4 regions of the Lysobacter sp. CA199 genome follow, and region 1 is predicted to be linked to each of the others. Evidence: riboswitches for the same ligand, from Rfam matches in the RefSeq annotation. Region 1 holds a riboswitch; each other region holds the start of a gene.
The links. A riboswitch is a leader RNA that binds a small molecule or an ion and turns the genes downstream of it on or off. The one in region 1 is predicted to bind cobalamin.
Positions count from the first base shown of each region.

Region 2: it holds a riboswitch for cobalamin, as region 1 does, so the genes downstream of both, ACTOWJ_RS24380 (CoA-acylating methylmalonate-semialdehyde dehydrogenase) here and metE (5-methyltetrahydropteroyltriglutamate--homocysteine S-methyltransferase) in region 1, are expected to answer to the same signal.
Region 3: it holds a riboswitch for cobalamin, as region 1 does, so the genes downstream of both, btuB (TonB-dependent vitamin B12 receptor) here and metE (5-methyltetrahydropteroyltriglutamate--homocysteine S-methyltransferase) in region 1, are expected to answer to the same signal.
Region 4: it holds a riboswitch for cobalamin, as region 1 does, so the genes downstream of both, btuB (TonB-dependent vitamin B12 receptor) here and metE (5-methyltetrahydropteroyltriglutamate--homocysteine S-methyltransferase) in region 1, are expected to answer to the same signal.

Region 1 covers NZ_JBQJIL010000010.1:196,866-199,931, forward strand. Annotated here, with positions in the region: gene ACTOWJ_RS19425 (SLC13 family permease) at 1-172, shown strand, start outside; gene ACTOWJ_RS19430 (GntR family transcriptional regulator) at 350-1,063, shown strand; cobalamin riboswitch at 1,506-1,705, shown strand; gene metE (5-methyltetrahydropteroyltriglutamate--homocysteine S-methyltransferase) at 1,921-3,066, shown strand, end outside.
Region 2 covers NZ_JBQJIL010000014.1:157,233-160,298, reverse strand. Annotated here, with positions in the region: gene ACTOWJ_RS24385 (hypothetical protein) at 186-635, shown strand; cobalamin riboswitch at 864-1,067, shown strand; gene ACTOWJ_RS24380 (CoA-acylating methylmalonate-semialdehyde dehydrogenase) at 1,209-2,723, shown strand; gene ACTOWJ_RS24375 (acyl-CoA dehydrogenase family protein) at 2,735-3,066, shown strand, end outside.
Region 3 covers NZ_JBQJIL010000005.1:183,421-186,486, forward strand. Annotated here, with positions in the region: gene bioD (dethiobiotin synthase) at 1-315, opposite strand, end outside; gene ACTOWJ_RS10350 (GAF domain-containing protein) at 446-928, shown strand; gene ACTOWJ_RS10355 (TfoX/Sxy family protein) at 925-1,365, shown strand; cobalamin riboswitch at 1,531-1,780, shown strand; gene btuB (TonB-dependent vitamin B12 receptor) at 1,915-3,066, shown strand, end outside.
Region 4 covers NZ_JBQJIL010000008.1:87,280-90,345, reverse strand. Annotated here, with positions in the region: gene btuB (TonB-dependent vitamin B12 receptor) at 1-1,353, opposite strand, end outside; cobalamin riboswitch at 1,523-1,765, opposite strand; gene ACTOWJ_RS15460 (SDR family oxidoreductase) at 1,913-2,668, shown strand; gene ACTOWJ_RS15455 (TonB-dependent receptor plug domain-containing protein) at 2,993-3,066, shown strand, end outside.

The DNA.
Region 1 (3,066 bases):
CACCATTGTCGATGTCAGCCCGTTCTCGACCAACGGCGCGCTGGTGGTCGCCTCGGCCGCCAAGGACGAACGCGAAAGCCTGTTCCGTCGCTTCCTGATCTACAGCGGTCTGGTGGTGGCGTTCGGCCCCTTGCTGGCCTGGCTGGTGTTCGTGGTGCCGGGTTGGATGTGAGTACGCTCGCAGGCAACACGCGCAGGGGTCACGGCCGGAGGTTCGCTCCGGCCGTGATCTGTCCGGCCGTGATCTGTCCGGCCATGATCTCTCCAGCCGTGAGCTGCGCGACTGTGATGTGCGCGTCAGCGCGACGTGGACCGGGCAGGCATTAGAATGGCGCCGATGCCAACGCCGATGCCACCAGCCCCCACGCCCTCCAGGAAACGCGTGCCGCTGTACGAAGAAGTGGCCGAGCGTCTGCGCCAGAAGATATACGACTACGAATTGCCGCCGGGCGAGTGGATCGACGAACCGGCGCTGGCCGAGCAACTCGGGATCAGCCGCACGCCGTTGCGCGAAAGCCTGAAGCTGTTGGCGGCCGAGGGCCTGGTGCAACTCGACGCCGGGCGCGGCAGCCGGGTCACCCGGTTGTCGCTGGAAGATCTGAACCAGTTGTTCCCGGTCATGGCCATGCTCGAAGGCCGCTGCGCCTACGAATGCGTGCGCCGGATCGACGAAGCCGGCGTAAAGCGCCTGGAAGCGCTCCACGCCGATATGGAAGAGGCGGCCGAGCTTGGCGATATCGCGCGTTACTACGCCAATAATTATCTGATCCACGAGTTGGTGCAGAACTACGCCGGCAATCCCTGGCTGATCCGGGTCACCCACGATCTGCACCGCATCCTCAAGATGCATCGCGGACGCCAATTGCTGACGCCGGGGCGCATGACCCAGTCGCTGGCCGAACATCGCGCCCTGCTGGACTGCGTGCGCCGCCGCGACGCCGATGCCGCGGAAAAGATCATGAACGAGCATCTGCTGAGCCAAGGCCAAGCCCTCGCCGCCTACGTCGCCGCCGGCGGCATGCTCAACGTGCCGGCACCGCTGCCGACCGCGCGTCCGGATTGAACATGCCGGATTGAGCAGGGGCGCGTCTGCCGGCGTGCGCCCGCCTTGTCCGGATGTCGGGCCTGAAAGGCCCTCCCACAGAAACCTCGCGGCAACGCGGCAAGCTTGAGATCCAGACGCGAGCACGAAGTCTTTGTGGGAGGGGCTTCAACCCCGACTCCAGCGCTGGCAGCTAGTCGGCTTCGGGTGTCGGGCCTGAAAGGCCCTCCCACAACAGACCTCGCAGCGATGCAGCGCCTTACGCACTTCACCCCCCAAGCGCCGGCCCACGGTTTGCGCTCGCCTGCGTATTAGCCACAGATGGGGGTGACCACGGATCGGATTAGCCACGATTGACTTCGCCCCAAGGCGTGGGTACCTTGGCGCCGTTACGGTGACCATCGCTTCATAAAGATAAAGCGATGGGACACGCCATCGAGGGCCCCAGGCCCGAGATAGCCAGAGGGAATCCGGTGCGAATCCGGAGCTGCCCCGCAGCGGTATGGGAAACGAAACAGGTCATGGCACTGGCGTTCGCGCGCCGGGAAGCGACCTGAAGTAGGCGATGCCAACCACGAGCGAACGCATCGGCCGCGAGCGAATCCGCTCGCTTCCGACGATGCCTTCGCCAGGTCTGGCCTCACGTCCCGAGCCCGAAGACCTGCCGCGACCGGAAGGCTCGCCTTCCGCCCGACTCCGGCCCGCACGGCGCCGGCCCGCTTGCTCGCGGGCCGCGTACGGCGTGCCGGTTCGCCCGCGGGGGCGAAGGTCGAAGCCAAGGTTGTCGATGGCGTCCGACGCGCTCGCGCGTGCGGGCCCGCGCGGCCGTGGTTTCCTTCGTTGCCCTGCGTCATGCCCACGCATCGCAGGTACTCATCATGATCAGCGTCACCCCACTCGGCTTCCCGCGCATCGGCGCGCGGCGCGAGCTGAAGCAAGCCCTGGAATCGTTCTGGAAAGGCGACAGCGATGCGCAATCGCTGCAAGCCACCGCCGCGTCCCTGCGCGAACGCCATTGGCGGCTCGCGCGCGAAGCCGGCGCCGACCTGGTGCCGGTCAACGATTTCTCGCTCTACGACCACGTGCTCGACAGCGCCGTGCTGTTCGACGCGATTCCCGCCTCGCACCGCGCGGCATTCGAAGAAGATCCGCTGGGCGGCTACTTCGCCCTCGCCCGCGGCCTGCAGGACGGGCGCCGCGATCTGCGCGCGCTGGAAATGACCAAGTGGTTCGACACCAACTACCACTACCTGGTGCCGCAGTTCGACGCCAAGCAACGCTTCGCCCTGCGCGGCGACAAACCGCTGGCGGAACTGGCCCAGGCCCAGGCGCTGGGTATCCAGGCACGGCCGGTGCTGCTGGGCCCGGTGTCGCTGCTCAAGCTCGGCAAGCGCGTTGACGGCGGCGATCCGCGCGAGTTGCTCGACAACCTGCTGCCGGCCTATGCCGAACTGCTGTCCAAGCTCAAGGCCGCCGGCGCGCAGTGGGTGCAGCTCGACGAGCCGGCGCTGGTGCTGGATCTGGACGACACCGACCGCGCCGCCTATCGCCGCGCATACGCGGCGCTGGCCGAGGTCGATGCGCCGCAGCGCTTGCTGACCACCTACTTCGGTGCGCTCGGCGACAACGCCGCATTGGCCGCGCAACTGCCGGTGGAAGGCTTGCATCTGGATCTGGTGCGCGCGCCGCAACAATTGGAAAGCGTGCTGCCGTTGCTGCCGGAAGAACGCGCGCTGAGTCTGGGCGTGGTCGACGGCCGCAACATCTGGCGCGCCGATCTCGACGCCGCGCTGAGTCTAGCGCGCCGCGCCGGCGCGCGCGCCAAGTGGCTGGCGCCGTCATGCTCGCTGCTGCATGTGCCGACCGATCTGGAACTGGAACGCAAGCTGCCCACGCCGCTGAAGCATTGGATGGCGTACGCGAAGCAGAAGATCGAGGAACTGCGCCTGCTCGCCGATGCCTTGGCCGGCAACGCGGACGCCGAACGCGATCTGGCCGCCGCCGCCAGCGCGCGCGCCGCGCGC
Region 2 (3,066 bases), on a different contig from region 1:
CGCGACCGATGCGATCTAACCGATGCGTTCGATGGGCGTATCGAGGCGTTTACACGCGCTATACGCGGGCGGCCGAGGGCGGAATGGAATGTTTACGGCGCTTGCGTGGACACTGGCATTTGTTCTGCGGGCCGCATCGAATCCGCGTCCGGGGTCCGCTCGTCGTCGTTTAGCTGGAGACACCCATGTCGATCGTTCTGTTGCGCGGGCCCAAGCGCCCCAACGGTATGTTCCGCGATCAATGCGACATCGATCGCCTGCTGCTGGTGCAGCTGATCATTCGCGCCAACCGCGCAGGCCGCCGCATCGCCGTGCACAATCTGGCCAGCGACAAAGCCCTCGTCGCCGCGATCGGAGCGCTGCGCACGCCGCAGACCGAGGCGATCTTGCTCGACACCGGTGCCTGCGTGCGCGACCGCCGCATCGTCCAGGCGCTGCAATCGAGCGCGTTGCCTTTTGTCGAGATTCGGCCCAGCCATCTTGCCGACGCGCGCTTGTGCGAACCCGAAGGCATCGAGAACCGCATCGCTCTGGTGCGCGGCGTGCAATCGCAGACCTATGTGCTGGCGCTGTCGATCGCATTGGAGCATCTGTGCCGCGGTTCGATGGACGACGCTCGCGCGATGGCGTGCTGATATCGCGTTCGCGCCGGATCGTCGCGGCGAGCCTCGACCGCGGATCGAGCGTCCGCGTCGCGAGCGGGCCATTCACAGTTGCACGCCGACGTGCACGAAAGTGGCGGCCCGCGAGGCCGACAATCGCATCCGATGGCATCGATGAACGCGTCGGACACGTTGAACTGAATGTGTGACACCGCGATGCTGCTTGTCCGCGACCATGGCCAAGCACTACACTCCGCCAGCCACAGGTGCCTTGCCGTCGGTCCATACCGGCACGCAGGGTGAAACGGGAAGCCGGTGCGGACGTGATCGTCCAATTCCGGCGCTGCCCCCGCAACGGTAGGCGAGAACACCCGACGTAACCACTGCGCTCGCGCGGGAAGGAGTCGGGGTGATGCCACGGCATCGCTCGCAAGCCCGGAGACCGGCCCGTGGCGGACATCGGGAGATGTCCTCCTCGGGTGTTGCGGCGGGCAACCGGACGAGCTGATGCGATGCGGCGTCCGTTTGCCCTCGTCTCGCCTTGTCTGATGTCTCCGCGGCACCCGCTTTCGCGGGTGTGCGATACGGAGACCGACCATGAACGAGATGCATCGCGTTGCGACCCAGGTCGCGACGGTCAAACTTTTGATCGACGGCGAGTTCGTCGAATCCACCAGCACCCAATGGCGCGACGTCGTCAATCCGGCGACGCAGGCGGTATTGGCGCGCGTGCCGATGGCGACCGCCGATGAAGTGAACGCCGCGGTCGAGGCCGCCGCGCGCGCCTTCAAGACTTGGCGCAAGACCCCGATCGGCGCGCGCGCGCGGATCTTCCTCAAGTATCAGCAATTGATCCGCGAGCACATGAGCGAGCTCGCCGCGATCCTCACCGCCGAGCAGGGCAAGACCTTGCCCGACGCCGAGGGCGACGTGTTCCGCGGCCTGGAAGTGGTCGAACACGCCGCGGCGATCGGCAATCTGCAATTGGGCGAGTTGGCCAACAACGTCGCCAATGGCGTGGATACCTACACGCTGCTGCAACCGCTCGGCGTGTGCGCCGGCATCACCCCGTTCAATTTCCCGGCGATGATTCCGCTGTGGATGTTCCCGATGGCCATCGCCACCGGCAACACCTTCGTGCTCAAGCCCTCCGAACAGGACCCGCTGGTGACCATGCGTCTGGTCGAACTGGCGTTGCAGGCCGGCGTACCCAAGGGCGTACTCAACGTCGTGCACGGCGGCGAGGAGGTGGTCAACGCGATCTGCGATCACCCCACGATCCAGGCGGTGTCCTTCGTCGGATCGACCAAGGTCGGCACCCATGTGTATCGGCGCGCCACGCTCGCCGGCAAGCGGGTGCAATGCATGTTGGGCGCGAAGAACCACGCCGTGGTGCTGCCCGACGCGAACAAGGAACAAACCCTCAACGCCATGGCCGGCGCCGCATTCGGCGCGGCCGGACAGCGCTGCATGGCCGCGTCGACCGCGGTGTTGGTCGGACAGGCGCGCGAGTGGATTCCCGAACTGGTGGCCAAGGCGCGCACGCTCAAGGTCAACGCCGGCACCGAGCCCGGTACCGACGTGGGACCGGTGATTTCCTGCGCCGCGCGCGAGCGCGTCGAGGGCCTGATCGCCTCGGGCGTGGAGCAGGGCGCGGTGCTGGAACTCGACGGCCGCAAGCCGACGGTTCCCGGTTACGCGCAAGGCAATTTCGTCGGGCCGACGATCTTCTCCGGGGTCAAGCCCGGCATGCGCATCTACGACGAGGAAATCTTCGGGCCGGTGCTGGTGCTGCTCGGCGCGGATACGCTCGACGAAGCGATCGCGCTGATCAACGCCAATCCCAACGGCAACGGCACCGCGATCTTCACCCAGTCCGGCGCGGCCGCGCGCAAGTTCCAGGAGGACATCGACGTGGGCCAGGTCGGCATCAACGTGCCGATTCCGGTGCCGGTGCCGCTGTTCTCCTTCACCGGTTCGCGCGCGTCCAAGCTCGGCGACCTGGGACCGTACGGCAAGCAAGTGGTGATGTTCTACACCCAGACCAAGACCGTCACCGCGCGCTGGTTCGACGATGAAACCCTGGGCCACGGCGTCAACACCACGATCAGCCTGAAGTGATGGCCGCCGTCATGGACTGGCAGGTCGCGGCGGCGTTGCCGACCGGGCTGAGCGAAGAGCAGGCCGCGTTCCGCGAGGCCGCGCGCGATTTCGCGTTGGCGCAACTGGCGCCGCACGCGGCGCATTGGGATGCGACCAGCGAATTTCCGCGCGAGGCGATCGCGCATGCGGGCGAGTTGGGTTTTTGCGGCCTGTACGTCGATGAAGGCGCGGGCGGTTCGGGCATGACCCGTCTGGATGCGGCGATCGTGTTCGAGGAGCTGGCCGCGGTCGATCCGTCCACCGCGGCGTTCATCAGCATCCACAACATGGCGACCTGGATGCTGACCGCGCACGCCGGCGA
Region 3 (3,066 bases), on a different contig from region 1:
GATCGGCTCCAGGGCGATCTCGACGCCGGCTTCGGCGGCCGCGATCTCCGGCGCCAGCGGTTGCGGCAAGGCGTAGGGATTGACGTCCCGATAAGGCGGCGTGGGCGCGCTGGCGGCCTGCAGCAGCAGCGCATCCTCGTTGCGCCACCCCTCCTCGCCCGGTTCGCAGCCGCTGGCGACCGGCTTCATCCCCACCGCGCGAGCGCCGCGCGCGCGCAGAGCGTGCAGCAGCGAAGCGCTGACGATGGATTTGCCGATGCCGGTATCGGTGCCGGTGACGAAAAGCCCGGACGGAAGCCGTTGGAACTGGGACATGCGCAGGATTCGCTGAGAATGCGTGGGGACGGCGGCGGCGCGGAGGGCGCCTGTGACTGACCTCGCGCTTTTTTTGGCGCCGCCGACCGGCCATGGTAGTCGCGGCGAGCGCCGCTGCTACACTCGGAAGATGTTTACAGCCTCCACACTTTCGGGCGGTAAGTCCGAGCAATACGCCCAATTGGTCGAACAGGCGCGCGCGCTGCTCGACGGCGAACGCGATCGCATCGCCAATGCCGCCAATCTGTCGGCGCTGGTCAACCAGTCGCTGCCCGAGCTCAACTGGGTCGGTTTCTACTTCTACGACGGCCGCGAACTGGTGGTCGGCCCGTTCCAGGGGCTGCCGGCCTGCGTGCGCATTCCGCTCGACAAGGGCGTGTGCGGCGCGGCGGCGAGCAGCCGCCAGACCCAGCGCGTCGCCGACGTGCACGAGTTCCCCGGCCACATCGCCTGCGACGCGGCTTCGCGTTCGGAGGTGGTGGTGCCGCTGGTGCGCGACGGCCAGCTGATCGGCGTGTTCGATCTGGACAGCCCGGTGCCGGCGCGTTTCGACGCCGACGATCAGGCCGGACTGGAAACGTTGGCGCGGGTCTATGTGGAGTCGCTGGCATGAGCACTGCACCGAAGATGCGCAACATCGGGCCCAAGAGCGCGGCCTGGTTGCGCCAGGTCGGCCTGCGCACGCACGAGGACATCGCCGCGGTCGGCACGGTCGAGGCGTTCATGCGGGTCAAGCGCGCCGGCTTCAAGCCGACCTTGAACCTGCTCTACGCGATCGAAGGCGCGCTGCTGGACTGCCATTGGCAGGAGATCAGCGACGAGCGCCGCCAGGAACTGATCCTGGCCGCCGAAGCGGCCACCGCGCTGCTGCCGGCGCCGCGCAACAAACCGGCCGCCGCGCCGGTGCACACCACAATGCATGCGCAGGAACGCGAGGAAGAGCCTTCCGGATTCGGAGGCGGCTATCAGCGTGACGGCGATGGCGAGCTCGATGGGCCGGCCGACGAGGACGCGCCCGGTGGGCGCGACGAGGACGACCACCGCGATTGAAGGCGCCAAGCGGTCCGCTCCTGTGTAGGAGCGGCGCGAGCCGCGACCGCGGCAAGGCAACTACGATGTAACTGACGACGCGGGCGGACACCCTGCGGTCGCGGCTCGCACCGCTTCTACCGTGGGCTTCGGCCGCTGTCCGGGCGGTGCGTCCCCACATCGCGTACACTGCGCCCGCTTCGAGGTGACCCCACGGCCCAGCCGCCGGGGTTGAAACGGGAAGCCGGTGAAGCGCTCAGGTCCGGTCGGAGAGTCCGACCCGCCCCGCCCATTCCGGCACTGCCCCCGCAACGGTAAGCAAGTCAGGTCGCGGCCACCGCCACTGTGCACAGTCACGGGAAGGCGCCGCGTCCGGGAACCGACGCCATCGGTTCTGCTTGCGAGTCCGGAGACCGGCCTCGACGCGCCACAGGTTGCGATGCGGAGGGCATTGCGGCGGCGGCAGCGTCTTCGCGCGCTGGTTCGCCTGCCTATATCTCCCTTTCCACGCCGCCGCCCATTAGCCGTTTGTCGTCGCGCGCTGGATCGCGCGTGCGCTGGAGTCCCCACATGCGTTGCCTGAACCTGTCTTTCGCCATTGCCTGCGCGCTCGCGCTGCCGGCCACCGCCCTCGCCGCGCCCGCCGGCGATGCCACCGATCTCGATCAGGTCGTGGTCACCGCCAACCGCACCGCAGTCAGCGTCAACGATCTGCTGACCCCGGTCGATGTGCTCGACCGCGCCGATATCGAACGCAGCCAGGCGCGCGATCTCAACGATCTGCTGCGCGGCCGCGCCGGCATCACCCTGGCCAACCAGGGCGGTCCCGGCAAGCTGACCACGCTGTTCCTGCGCGGCAGCGAATCCGATCACGTGCTGGTGTTGGTCGACGGCATCCGCATCGGTTCGCCGACCTCGGGTCTGGCGGCGCTGCAGGATCTTCCGCTGGAACTGATCGACCGGATCGAAATCGTGCGCGGCCCGCGCTCGAGCCTGTACGGCGCCGACGCCATCGGCGGCGTGATCCAGGTGTTCACCCGCCGCGAACGGCAGGGCTTCGCCCCGCGTGTGCACGCCGGCGGCGGCAGCAACGGCACCGTCGAATTCGGCACCGGCTTCGGCGGCCGCAGCGGCGGCAGCTGGTTCGGCGCCGACTACAGCTTCCGCAAGACCCAGGGCATCAACGCCTGCCGCGGCGCCGGCTTCCCGGTGTTCGCCGGCTGCTTCACCGACGAGCCCGACCGCGACGGCTACGAGAGCCACGCGCTGTCGCTGCGCGGCGGTATCGAGTTCAACGAGCAGTGGAGCATCGAAGGTCAGGCGCTGCGCGTGGAAGGTCAGAACGAATACGACGGCAGCTTCGGCAATTATTCCGAAACGATCCAGCAAGTGATCGGCGGCAAGCTCATCTGGAAGCCGTCGGAAAGGATCAACGTGCAGTTGAGCGCGGGTCGCAACGTGGATGCTTCCGACAACTACGATCTCCTCCCCCGTGCGTTCCCCACCGGCACTATTTTCGATCGTCCGCTCAGCTATTTCCGGACCGATCGCGACAGCGCGACGTTGCAGGCCGATTTCAACCTCTTCGACGGCCACGTGTTGAGCGCGGGCTTCGATTGGCTGCGCGACCGAGTCAACAGCGACACGTCCTACGATGAAATCGAACGCGACAACAAGGCCGGCTTCGTCCAGTACCAAGGCCGCTTCGGCAATCAGTCCTTC
Region 4 (3,066 bases), on a different contig from region 1:
GTTGACCGACCACACCTGCTTGCGCTGTTCGCCGAAGGTGCCGCGCAGGCCGAGTTCGAAGCTGCGCGAGGTCTCCGGCGACAAGTCCGGATTGCCGTAACCGGGGTAATACAGCTCATTGAAGGTCGGCGCCTTGAACGCGGTACCGTAGCTCGCGGTCACGCGCAGGCGATCGGTGAAATCCCAACCCCACAACACGCTGCCGGTGGTTTGCCCGCCGAACTGGCTGTCGTCGTCGCGACGCAGGCTGGCCTGCAGCGACTGAGCCCCGAAATCGCCCTGCCACTGGCCGAACGCGCCGCGCAGGATGCGGCGATCGCGCGCGTATCGGGTGTTGCTTTCCACTTCGTCGCGCTGCCAATCGAAGCCGCCACTGAATACGTTGGATCCGAAGCTGAAATCCCCCTGCACCGAACCCAGGCGCCGGCGCGTATCGAACGTGCTCGAATACCGGCCGTCCTTGTAGTTGTCGCTCAGGTCCTGGCTCTGACCGGCATTGAAGCTCAGCGCGACGCGATCGCTGGGCCGGTATCCCAGCTTGGCGCCGAACACCTGCTGCACGGTGTCGGCCTGATTGTTCTGGCTGCCGTCGTACTGGTTGTTGCCCTGCGCGCGGAACACCCGCGCTTGCGCGTCCCATCGCTCGTTGAAGCGGTAGCCGCCCTGCGCGGTCAGCGAGCTGTTGCGGTAGCCGTCGCGATCGGGCGAATGGGTGAAGCAGCCCGCGCCGCCCGGCGAGGGTTTGCCGCGGCAGGCGTTGATGCCGTCGGTGTCCTCGTGCGCGGCGTTGATCGAGTACCAGGCGCGCTCGCCCTTGCCGGCGACGCCGGCCGAAGCGCGATGGGTCCGGTTGCTGCCGATCGACGCGCTGAAGTTCGGCACGAACGGACCCTGCGGTCGCCGGGTGAATATCTGGATCACCCCGCCGATGGCCTCGGAACCGTACAGACTGGAGAACGGGCCGCGCACGATCTCCACCCGTTCGATCTGCTCGACCGGAATGTCCTGCAGCGAGGCGCCGCCGCTGGTCGCCGAACCGAGCTTGATGCCGTCGACCAACACCAGCACGTGGTCCGATTCGGTGCCGCGCAAGAACAGCGAAGTGGATTTGCCCGGACCGCCGTTGTTGGCCAGCGAGGCGCCCGGCGTGCCGCGCAGCAGATCCGGCAGCGAGGCCGGCTGCAGGCGCTCGATTTCGGCCCGGTCGATCACCGTGACCGCGGCCAGGGTGGCGTCCTGGGTTTGCGCGGTGCGCGTGGCGGTGACCACCACCTGATCCAGGTCGACCGCGGCCGGCGCGGCCTGCGCCGCGAACATCGCCGACATCAACGCCGCGGACAAACCCGCGCGCATCCGCGGGCCCGCGCCGGTCGCGCGGGAGGAAACGAATTCAACGGACGCAATCACTGGCAAATCTCCAAGGCCGCGCCTCACCCGCGCGGACCAGACAGGGTCGGGACACGCGGAGAGCAGCCAGGAGAGACGCGCAAGCGCACGATCCCCGAGACGCAGGCCCTCCGCCTGTCGGTTCACGCTCTGGGCCGGTCTCCGGGCTCGCGAGCGGAATCGACCGGTCCGATCCTGCGGACCCGATTCCCGAACCGCGCCTTCCCGTGCCTGAGCACAGTGGCCATTGCGGTGCGTTGACTCGCCTACCGTTGCGGGGGCAGCTCCGGCATGAGCGCGTTGGCAGACCAGCGCGCGACCGGATTCCCGTTTCAATCGCCGGACTGTGCCGGCGATCACCTTGAGCGCGGGCATCTTAACAGTGCGTCCGTATGCCAACGCCAGGGTATGGGACTCAAACAGGCATGCGCGCAGGCGTATTGGCACATTTCAGACGCGTCTGATTCATTCTCCCGGGCCGGTCGCGGACGATGCCTGCCATCCCAGCACACCCGAGTCATTCGCCATGAGTGCCCCCGACTTGCGTTTGAGCACCGCCCCGATCGTCCGCAGCGTGGTCATCGGCGCCCAATCCGGGATCGGCCGCGCGGTGTCGGCGCGCCTGTCGCGCCGTCGCGGCGAGCTGATCCTGGCCTGCGGCGACCTGGACCGGCTCGAAGAATCCGCCGAGACCCTGCGCCCTCTGGCCAAGTCGCCGATCCAGACCCACCAGGCTCAGCTCGAAGACCGCGACAGCCTGCGCCGCCTGTTCGACCGGACCGGCCAGATCGATCATCTGGTCATCGCCGCCAGCGCGCCAGCGCCCGGCCGGCCGCTGGCCGAACTGGACCTGGAAGAGGTGCGGCTGGCGTTCGAGCGCAAGCTGTGGGGCTCGATCCAGGCCGTGCAATTGGTCCTGCCCTATCTGAGCAGCCACGGCAGCGTGACCCTGACCAGCGGCATCGTCGCGCGCAAGGCCACTCCGGGCGCGCTGGCCCGGACCGTCATCAACGCCGCGCTGGAGGCCAGCGTCAAGGTCATGGCGCGCGAACTGGCGCCGATGCGGGTCAACGCGGTCAGCCCGGGCCTGACCGACGGCGACGGCTACAGCGGCGTGGAGCCGTTCGCACTGATGTCGATGCTCGCGCGCGCCGGCGAACAGCTTCCGGTCGGCCGCGTCGGCCGCGCCGACGAGATCGCCTCGGCCTATCTGTTCGCGATCGACAACGCCTTCGTCACCGGCACGGTGATCGATGTCGACGGAGGCGCGCTGATCGCCTGACCCCCGCGCGTCGGCCGCCGCGCCGACGCCGCATCCCACCTTCCGGACGCCGGGCTCGCAATCGCCGCGACCCGGCGTTTTTTTGTGCGCGAGCGGCTCAAGTCGGGCTTGAGTCGGGCTTGAGTCGCGCTCGATTGGCGCTCGGGAGCGTGGCTTCCCGGCCGGCGCCGCTGGCACCTTGCGTCTGGCCGATCTGCAAAAACGAGGCGTCTACCACTTTTTGATTACTTGCGTTAGGCCAGATTTGGCAGCTTTATTGACCCACTTGTTATAACCGTGTTAAACCCGGATGACATCGCTGTCAGCCCCCCACCAGGAGTCTTCATGCACGCTCGCCGCACGCTCACCGGACCCCTTCACCCGCTGGCCCTGGGCCTGCTGATCGCATTCGCCGCGCC